Regions from separate parts of the Devosia sp. Z6_126 genome, predicted to be linked through region 1. Evidence: riboswitches for the same ligand, from Rfam matches in the RefSeq annotation. Region 1 holds a riboswitch; each other region holds the start of a gene.
What was found. A riboswitch is a leader RNA that binds a small molecule or an ion and turns the genes downstream of it on or off. The one in region 1 is predicted to bind cobalamin.

Region 1 (3,269 bases):
TGGCATGGAGCTGTTTCTCGCCGATGCACTGACCACGCTGTCGGGCGAGGCCGAGGTGGTGGAGCTGAGCCAAGCCCCTGGCATCACCCTCCTGCCGGTCCGCGAAGGCGGCACGTTCGAAGCCCACAGCCACGAGGGCGAGGGTCATGACCATGAGCACGACCACGAAGGCCATGACCACGAAGGCCATGACCACGAAGGGCATGATCACGACGAGCATGACCACGAAGAGCACGACCATGATCATGCCGGCGGCGACATGCATTTCTGGCTCGATCCGCAAAACGCCATGCACATGGTCGATGCCATCGCCGCGGCGCTCAGCCAAGCGGACCCGGAAAACGCCACCGCCTACGCCACCAATGCCGAGCGCGAAAAAGCCGACCTGGCCGCGCTCGAAGCCGAACTGACCGCGACCCTCGCACCCGTCGCCGACAAGCCCTTCCTCGTCTTTCACGACGCTTACCAGTATTTCGAGAACCGCTTCGGCCTCACCGTCGCGGGCTCCGTCACCGTCACCCCTGACGTCATGCCCGGCGCCCAGCGGATCGACGCCCTGCGCGCCCGCGTGGCCGAACTCGGGGCCACCTGCGTTTTTGCCGAACCCAATTTCGAGCCGACCATCATCGCCGCCATCACCGAGGGCAGCACGGCCAAAGCCGGTGTGCTCGACCCCGAAGGCGGGGCCCTCACCGAAGGCCCAAACCTTTACCCCGAACTGCTGCGCGGCCTCGCCAATGGGCTCCTGGACTGCCTGGGCTAACTAACCCAGCGGCCCCTTGAAGATAAAGAACGCCCCCAGCGCAATGAGCCCGAACCCGATCCCGTGGTTCCAGGTGAACTGCTCGCCCAGATAAGTGGCGCTGAACAGCACAAAGACCGAGAGGGAAATCACCTCCTGAATGGTCTTGAGTTCGGCGCCGCTATAAACCCCGTAGCCGATGCGATTGGCGGGCACCGCCAGCCAATACTCGAAAAACGCGATGCCCCAGCTGGCCAGCACCACCACCCACAGCGCCGTGCCGGGGAATTTGAGGTGCCCATACCAGGCAAAGGTCATGAAGAGGTTGGACGCGATCAAGAGCCCGATCGGGGCCAGCGTGGCAAAGTTCCAGCCCATCGCGACTACCGCGCGCCCTTGGTGGGCTGCTCGAGCGCATACAGCGCATCGCTGATCGACTCGACCTTCTTGCGCAGCAGCTCCTGGGCGTCATGCAGCCCGCGATTATAGTAATAAGCGCCCATCTTTTCGGCAAAGAAAGTCATCAGCATCTCGGCCGGCATCGGCCCGATGGTCTGGTCCAGCTCCAGCCGGAAATAATCCTGGATCTCCGCCACCATGGCTTTGGTTTCGTCGCGGCTGAACTTGATCGGCTTCATTGCGGGCAGGGCTCCAGAATCGGCGGCACGATAATGCCGCAGTCGCCCGTCCGGCAAGCGCCACGCCGCGATTGACCCCTCCGGCCCGCCATGCGAGAACACAGCCTGTGTCGGTTCCCCAAGCCCGTTGTGGCGCGGGGATCAAAAGGGAACACGGTGCGGATTACCCATCAGGGGCCAAAACCGTGGCTGCCCCCGCAACTGTAAGCGGTGCGCTCCTCTCCTTATGCCACTGGCAGCCAAGCTGCCGGGAAGGCGAGAGGCGCTCTATTCACCGCAAGCCAGGAGACCTGCCGGCACTGCAACGAGCTTGTAAGCTCTTTTTCGTTTCGCGCACGGAGGGTGCCGCATGAATACCACCACTGTTTCGACTGGCCTTCAGTCTCTTTCGCTGTCCCAGCGTCTTGTCGCGGGCTCGCTTGCGCTCCTGCTTGGGCTGACCCTCCTGGTCGGCACCGGCTTTGCCGGCGATTATCGCCTGCACAACGGCGCCCACGACACCCGCCACGCCATGGGCTTTCCCTGCCACTAGGGCGGGCACGAGAGACGACCAAAAATGTTCCGCAATCTGTTTTTTGCTGCGCTGGTCGCAGCCCTTTGTGCTGGCCTTGTGGCATCCACGATCCAGCATTTCCGCGTCACCCCGCTGATCCTGCATGCCGAAAGCTTCGAAGGGGAGGGTGGCCATTCCCATGGTGAGGAGCCGCCTGCCGAGCATACCCACGCCCCCGGCACCCCGGCCCATGATTATGGCGCTGACGAATGGGCGCCCCAGGATGGTCTTGAGCGCACCCTCTATACCGTGCTCGCCAATCTGCTCGCCGCCGCTGGCTTTGCCCTCGTGATCGGCGCCGTGGGCCTCCTGGCCAATATTCCCATCACGGCCGGTAATGCTCTGCTGTGGAGCCTGGCCGGCTTTGCCAGCTTCACCCTCGCGCCCGCCTTTGGCCTGCCGCCCGAACTGCCCGGCATGCCCGCCGCCGATCTGGGCGCCCGCCAGCTCTGGTGGGTCGCGACGGCCCTTGCCACCGGCGCCGCCTGCCTGCTGCTGGCCAAGACCCGGGCGGGCTGGGCCATTGCCGTGGCGCTCGCACTCGTCCTCGCGCCGCACATCGTGGGCGCCCCCGCGGCTCCCGAAGAGCCAAGCGCCGTTCCCGCCCATCTCGCCACCGCCTTTGCCGCCGCCACCATCGGCACTTCAGCCGTGTTCTGGCTGGTGCTGGGTGTCGTCTTCGGCCTCGTCAATGATCGCCTCGCCCGCCGCGAGGCTTCCCACCCCATCGGAGCTCCCGCATGACCACCAAGATCCCCACCACCGTCATCACCGGCTTTCTGGGCGCGGGCAAAACCACCCTCGTGCGTCACCTCCTCGCCCATGCCCCCAAGGGCAAGCGCATTGCCCTCATCATCAATGAATTCGGCGATCTCGGCGTCGACAAGGACATCCTCGCCGGCTGCGGCGACGAGACCTGCCGTGAAGAGGACATGGTCGAACTCTCCAATGGCTGCATCTGCTGCACCGTGGCCGACGAATTCATTCCCACCATGCAGGCGCTGCTCAACCGCCCCGAAAAATTCGATCACATCGTCATCGAAACCTCGGGCCTGGCTTTGCCCCAGCCCCTGATCCGCGCCTTCAACTGGCCCGAGATCAAGGCGCAGGTGACCGTTGATGGCGTCGTGACCGTCGCCGATGCCGCCGCCCTTGCCGAGGGCCGCTTTGCCGCCGATGAAGCCGCCGTCGACCGGCAGCGCCGCCTCGACGAAATGCTCGATCACGAAACGCCCTTGGGCGAGCTCTTCGAGGATCAGCTGGCGGCTGCAGATATGGTCATCATCAACAAGACCGATCTGGTGGATCCCGCCACCCTCGAAAAAGTCGAGCAGAA
Region 2 (3,269 bases), on a different contig from region 1:
TCTGCAAGATGACGCAGGCGGTCGATCAGAAGACGGTCCTCGGTGATATCCTGCTTGGTGCCAAAAAGCCTTTCAGGGCGGCCGTTGGCCAGCTGCACCCCTGCTGAAAGACGCATCCATCGCTTTTGACCATCTGCTCGGATGATCTCCGCGTCCATTGTGAACTCGCCTCCGGTTTCGATAGCCCGCGCGCGGGATTCTTCCATTGCGACCCGCGAGGTATCCGAATAGTGACTGACCGTGCGGTCCCGGTTCAGAGGGGTACCTCGCTCGATACCAAACAGGTCATAAACTCCAGAACTCCACCGAAGCGCATTCTCAGCCAGACGAAACTGCCAAATGCCCAAACCGGCGCTCGCTGTAGCCTGGTCTATGAGTATCAGGTCGTCGCTCAGGTCGAATGATGCGGGACTTCCACTTTCAATCTGTCCGGGATGAAAGGCCTCGAGCGCAATCATGGCCAATTGGTTCGCCGTGCCGAGGCTCCGTGGCGTTTTATCACCCAACGTCAGCAGATGGCTGGGAGAGTGGGCGTTCCCACCAAGCGGCAGAAAAGCAAGGAAGCCAACGGGATTGCCGTCAGCAAACCTTAGTTGGTCGCGAGCGAGCGTCTCGTTGGCATAGAGGTTGGCCAGCACCAAGGGTAGCCGGACTGTCCGCGCGCGCCGCTCAAAGTCCAAAGCGGCACCTTTCAACACAAGGGAGGATCCACTCTGAACCGTTGGAGTTGAACCGCCGGTCCTTAAACAGCGAAGACTGGCGGAGGATAGACCCAGCAAGGAGCGAATGCGATCCAACCTGCTGCCCAGCTTTCGCTCAGGGACAGCTGCGTGTGGCGGTCGCATGTCGAACAACTTCACCTTGGCCCCTCAGTACTGCGTGATGGACCGTAACTCATGTTCTTTAAGAAATTTCGGCCAAATAGGCTGCTGTGTCACGGCGCCCCATAATCAATGGCAGAGTGGGAACAGGCTTTGCCGATCAATACAATCTCCGGCTGGACATACGGCGCTTTTAGGCGGGCTCACCCCAGCGATCACGATAGACCAGCTGCTCGAGCGGGAGGCGCTGGCGCCATCCACGCTGCTCGAGTTCTGGGCTCGTCATTGTCTGCTCTACCAGCCCCGCGCAGAGATAGGCGATTACGCGTAGCTGGGAGGGAATGCCCAGCACCTCCTTGAGAGCTCCTTCATCGAGAATACTCACCCAGCCGACACCAACCCCTTCTGCGCGTCCGGCCAGCCACAGGTTCTGGATGGCACAAACCGTGCTGAACACGGCCATGTCGGGCATATGGGTCGCCCCAAGCGCCACGGGACCTGCCCTGCCCGGGTCGCAGGTCACGCAGATCCCGACTGGCGCTTGCAAAATGCCCTCAAGCTTGAGGGCCGCATAATCTCTTCTGCGCTCAGGCGGGAACATGGCCATCGCCTCCGCATTGGCGCGCTCGAAAATGGCCCTGATCCGCGCTTTTTGTGCTGGCGCGGTGACGATCAGGAAGTTCCAGGGCTGCATCAACCCGACTGAGGGAGCATGGTGGGCGGCCTCTAGCATGCGCCATAACACCGCCTCCGCAACGGCGTCAGCCAGAAAATCCCGTCTCACGTCACGGCGCGTCTGGATGGCCCTGTAAACCGCGGCCTTCTCCTCGGCGGAAAACGGACCTAACGGTGCATATTGAAGGGCGGCGGGGCGATCAAAACTGGCAGGCATGGCGATGCTCCTGTGGTTTGACAGGGGCTGCTCTCCACACAGCGACCGATATAGGCCTGGCCGGTCTTCTGGCTCCGGTTCAACTCCTTCGGGAGCCTTCCCGGCCAAGACCAGTGGCATAGTTCCCGAGGATCCCCGTTACAGCGCTGGGCGCGCCGCGGTTTTGCACCGCGTTTCCGATTCTCCCGCAAGCGCGGGCACCGAGGCAACAAATTGCTAGAGCCGGTTTCCGTTCTTGTCCAGCTTCGAAAGTTCGCCGACGGACCAGGATCCCGCTAGCAGCGCGCAACATGCAGCGGATATCGATCAAGGTCGCCGCAGGCACAGCGCCGCATCTGGAAGGAGGGATTAAGCAGACACCCGTATTGCACGCGTGGGTTTGGTGCCGCGCGATTGCCATCAATTGGGCGCCCAGGTGGCCTCGACGTGGTGTGCGGCCGATCGGTGCACTTGTAGGAATTGACCATCGGGTTCGTCCATGGCCGCGCCAGGGACGAATATAGGCCCCACCAGAGATGGCCGGAATCGATCACCGGCTTGTGAGCTTGTGGCTTGCCGCGTTCGTGGACAGGGTGTTCGCGAAGCGTCGAGTAACAAGGGGAGACGGTCACCATGACCACCGATTGCACCGGGCGGATCGCCAGCCGTAGCGAACAGACAATAACGGCCTATCGCCAGAGGGTCCATAACTTACGCCTGATGGCCGAGCGGGAAGATCGGGCCGGCGGGGATATGCTGGACTCACCGGCTGGTTCTGTGCCCAGAATGAACGCTGGGCACCCAGCACCGTGCGGCAGTATCGGGCCGCCATCCTGATGGCACTGGAGACGTTACCGTCTCATCCTAAAGCGCGTACGCTCCCTGTAGAGCGCTTGCACAGGGGGCCCTTGCCGAAGAGGTCGGGACCTCGAAAGACCTCGGCAAAGAAGCGCAAGAGCCTACCCATCGCGCAGTTCACCCGGCTGGAGCAGTTCCTCCATGATTCGGGTCGGTCAGATGACAAGCTGATCCGGGGCTTCCTGGTCTTCGGGGCAGCGCTCTTCCTGCGGCCCGTCGAATATCTCAACGCTCGGGTGGAGGGCATGATGTTGATGGTGCAGAACGCCAACGCCACCAATGGGCGGGGAAATGGTGAGGAACGCGAGCGTGATCTTGAACCCATGGGCAAGAAGGCTATTGCCCCGCTAGTGAAGTTCCTGGACCGCCTGTGTGCAGCGGTCCATGAAGCCGGCGCCTGGAAGAAGCTCCATAGCCGGCTCGCTTCGCGACTGGCCCGCATCTGCAAATGCCTCGGCATCGCGCGGGTCAGCCTCTACACCCTGCGCCATGTCGGGATGGCTACGGCCAAGAGCTGGATGGCGCCCGAGGAGGTCGCCGCCTCGGCGGATCATGCCTCGGTCCACACTGCCATGACGCATTATGCCAAGCGCAGGACAGGTTGGGTGGGACTTCAGGCTGGCAGGACGACCCTCGCCGGCAAGCGTAGAGAGGGTCAGGGGTGCTGCACAGGTCTTTCAGCCACCGGGACAGCCTGTGCGTCATTGGACGTGAGGGTC
Region 3 (3,269 bases), 550 kb from region 1:
CGCCGCGCCTCGCGCGAGGAGAATGACAAAGGCAAAGGCGGCCAGGGCTCCGGCAAAGGCGCCCAGCGGAATCGCGGCGCTACCCGCCCCCATGCCGAGCACGATAACGCAAACCGCCCCGGTCGAGGCGCCCGCCGAAACGCCCAGCACATAGGGTTCGGCCAGCGGGTTGCGCAGCAGCGATTGCAGGATCGCGCCACACAGCGCCAGCCCCGCCCCGCAGGCGGCCGCCACCAGCGAGCGGCTGAGCCGATAGTCCCAGATTACGCTTTCCTGGATGCGGCTGATCTCGAACTGCGTCCAGCCCAGGCGATTGGTGATGGCCTGGAGCGTGGTGTGGAGCGAAATGGGCATTTCGCCAATCCCCACGCCCAGCGCCACGGCAAGGGGCAGCAGCAAGGCTGCCCCGCCGATCACCGATCCCCCCAGCCGCGCGCGGCGCCGCTGGGTCATTGCCATGCTCATTGCAGCAGGCCTTGGCTCTGCAGCGCTTGGGCCAGGGTTTCGAGCCCGCCAATCGTGCGCAGGGTCGGGTTCATCGCCTGCGCGTCGAGCAGCACCAGATGGCCCGCCTCGACGGCGCTGAGCTGGCTCACCATGGGGTCGGTTTGGAGAAACTCCACTTTGACGGCAGGGTCATCGGCCGGCCGATTGCGCCGGTCCATCGTGCCGACGACGATGACGGTGGGGTCGGCCGCGGCAATCGCTTCCCAGCTCACCAAAGGCCAGTCTTCATCGCTGTCGACGATGTTACGGGCGCCCAGCACCTCCATCATATAGGCCGAAGCGCCATTGCGGCCCGCTACCCAGGCATCCCCGGCAATTTCGGGGCTCGAAAACCAGAACACCATGGAAACGCCCGCCGCGCGTTTCCCCAGTTGCGCGCGCACGGCCGCTTCGCGGCTGCGCAGCGCGCTCACCAGTTCGGCGCCCCGCTCATTGACGTCAAAGATTGCCGCCAGTTCGCTGATCTCCTGGTAGAGCAGTTCGCTGGTCCAGGGCTCGAGGCGCACGCCATCGCCATTGCTGGCGTCCTTCATGGCGCAGGTGGTCGGCGAGATATAGCTCGGGATGCCGAGATCGGCATATTGCTCGCGACTGCCCGCTTCATCGCGCATCCCGAACTGGGCGGCAATGAAATCGGGCTCGGTGCCAAGGATTGCTTCATAGCTCGCGGTGCTGTCGGCAAGGCGCGGCACTTTCTCGTTGTCGGCGGCAACCTCGGCGAGCACCGGCGACACCCAGGTGGCCGTGCCCACCATGCGGTCGGCCAGACCCAGCAGCAGCAGGATTTCCGAGCTGTTCTGGCCGATGCCAACGGCCCGCTGCGGTGCCTCGGTAAAGGTGAGTTCGACCCCGCAATTTTCGAGCCGCAGGGGGTATTGGGTTGCCTGTTGGGCCAAGGCCGCGCTGGCGGTGGCAACAAAAATGCCGCTGGCCAGAAGGGAGAAAAGACGCATCGAAACCTCTCGTGATGCTGTTCAAGCCAAACGATCAGCCAGACACGAGGGGGAAGTTGAGGTCATGCTCCCGCTACCCCGAAGGGGGCGCCACGGCAACGATCGGACGAGCCAAAAGCCGGTCCGCACCCCACCGAAACACCTCGTTCGGTTTGCTGGTCGTTGTCCCGGCAGGTCTCCTGGCTCGCGGCTCTGGCGCTCCTCGTCCCCTTCCCGGTCGCTTGACCAGTGGCTTGGACGGTGAACTTGCCGCTTACAGTTGCGAGGGCAGCTTCGGTTTTGGCCCCTGATGGGTAATCCGCACCGTATTCCCTTTTCATCCGCGCTCGATGGCGGAACCGTGACCCCGCCGTATTAGCGGCGGGCCGGACCCTGGGCAAGGGGGAAGTGGCGGAGGGGTGTCGCAGTCAATTGCTCGCCAGCCGGGCCACCGAGCTGCGCACCACGAGCTCCGCGCGCAACAGGATATTGGTGGATTTGGGCTGCTCGTCGGCCAATAGCGTCAGCAGCAATTCCATCGCCGCTTCCCCGATCCGGTGCCGGGGCTGCTTCATCGTGGTCAGCGACGGGCTGACAAAGCTGGCAAAGGAAATATCGTCAAAGCCCATCACCGAAAACTGGCGGGGCAGCTCATAGCGGCGCGTATTAAGCGCGATGATGACCCCAAGAGCGGTGGCATCATTGACGCAGAAAAAGGCGCTGGGCAGCGCATCGCGCACAAACATCAGCTCGGCGGCGGCGCGTCCGCTTTCGGTCGTGCCATCGCCATCAAGGATCAGCCGCGGATCGATACGGATGCCGGCCCCTTCAAGGGCCGCGCGATAGCCCGCTTCGCGCAAGCGGTTGATCTCCCGGCTGCTGGAATGGCCGATAAAGGCGATGCGCCGGTGTCCCTGCGAGATCAGGTGCTCGGTGGCAACGCGGGCACCCTCGACATTGTCGACCCCGACAAAGGGAATGCTTTGCCCCGTCACCGGCTCGTTGACGGCGACGGTCGGGGGCAGGCGGGTTTCGCCGCGATCCTGCCCGAAGCCGAACGGCAGGTGGCCGGTAAAGAGGATCAATCCATCCGCCTGGTTGGAGCTGATGAACCGGAGATAATCGGTTTCCCGGCTCGGATCGTTCTGGGTATTGCCGATCAGTACCCCATAGCCGCGCTTGCTGGCTTCAGTCTCGAGACCCACGAGGATGTTGGAGAAATTGGGGTCGCCCACATCGGGGGCAAGGATCAGGATCATGTTGGAGCGCCGCATGCGCAGCGAGCGCGCCAGGGCATTCGTGGTGTAGCCGGTGCGGGCAACGGCTTCGGCGACCTTGCGGCGGGTCGCGTCGGCGACTTTGGTCGGCTCGTTGATGGCGCGGCTGACGGTGGCGATCGACACCCCGGCCATGGCCGCAACATCTTCAATGGTCGCCAGCTTTTGCTGCTGCACTCGGCCCCGCTCCGCCCCCCGCGCCGCTCGGTTGCGCTGCAACCGGCTTACGCCCAGACAAGTGTCATTTGCGCGATCAACAGTGCGCCTGTGCCCCTTAGCAGAGGTCGATCCAGGCGGCACGCTCTACCACTCCCCCATAGCAGTTATGCACCTGTGTAAACCTTTACATCAATCCTGAAAACCTTTACACCGGCACTCAAGCAGAGAGCCGCACAGCAAGTGCGCCATGCTTGGGGGAGGGCGGCAGCATGATCGATGCGCAAGACGCAAATGCGTCCCCGATCTTGTCGGCCCACCGCATTTCCAAGTCCTTTGGCGATATCCCGGTGCTGTTCAGCATCGATTTCGACATCAAGCCCGGCGAGGTTCACGC

Region 2: linked by a shared signal. The riboswitch ahead of bluB (5,6-dimethylbenzimidazole synthase) and the one ahead of AC3YOG_RS00590 (CbtB domain-containing protein) in region 1 are both predicted to bind cobalamin.
Region 3: linked by a shared signal. The riboswitch ahead of AC3YOG_RS03320 (ABC transporter substrate-binding protein) and the one ahead of AC3YOG_RS00590 (CbtB domain-containing protein) in region 1 are both predicted to bind cobalamin.

The regions. Positions count from the first base shown of each region.
Region 1 is NZ_JBYUNO010000001.1:117,021-120,289, reverse strand. It holds gene znuA (zinc ABC transporter substrate-binding protein ZnuA) at 1-763, shown strand, start outside; gene AC3YOG_RS00600 (DMT family protein) at 764-1,120, opposite strand; gene AC3YOG_RS00595 (DUF2164 domain-containing protein) at 1,126-1,380, opposite strand; cobalamin riboswitch at 1,475-1,692, shown strand; gene AC3YOG_RS00590 (CbtB domain-containing protein) at 1,730-1,912, shown strand; gene AC3YOG_RS00585 (CbtA family protein) at 1,937-2,677, shown strand; gene cobW (cobalamin biosynthesis protein CobW) at 2,674-3,269, shown strand, end outside.
Region 2 is NZ_JBYUNO010000005.1:44,116-47,384, forward strand. It holds gene AC3YOG_RS18500 (diguanylate cyclase domain-containing protein) at 1-698, opposite strand, end outside; gene bluB (5,6-dimethylbenzimidazole synthase) at 1,015-1,713, opposite strand; cobalamin riboswitch at 1,755-1,933, opposite strand; gene AC3YOG_RS18510 (hypothetical protein) at 2,601-3,269, shown strand, end outside.
Region 3 is NZ_JBYUNO010000001.1:664,926-668,194, reverse strand. It holds gene AC3YOG_RS03325 (FecCD family ABC transporter permease) at 1-453, opposite strand, end outside; gene AC3YOG_RS03320 (ABC transporter substrate-binding protein) at 462-1,460, opposite strand; cobalamin riboswitch at 1,613-1,818, opposite strand; gene AC3YOG_RS03315 (LacI family DNA-binding transcriptional regulator) at 1,868-2,893, opposite strand; gene AC3YOG_RS03310 (sugar ABC transporter ATP-binding protein) at 3,145-3,269, shown strand, end outside.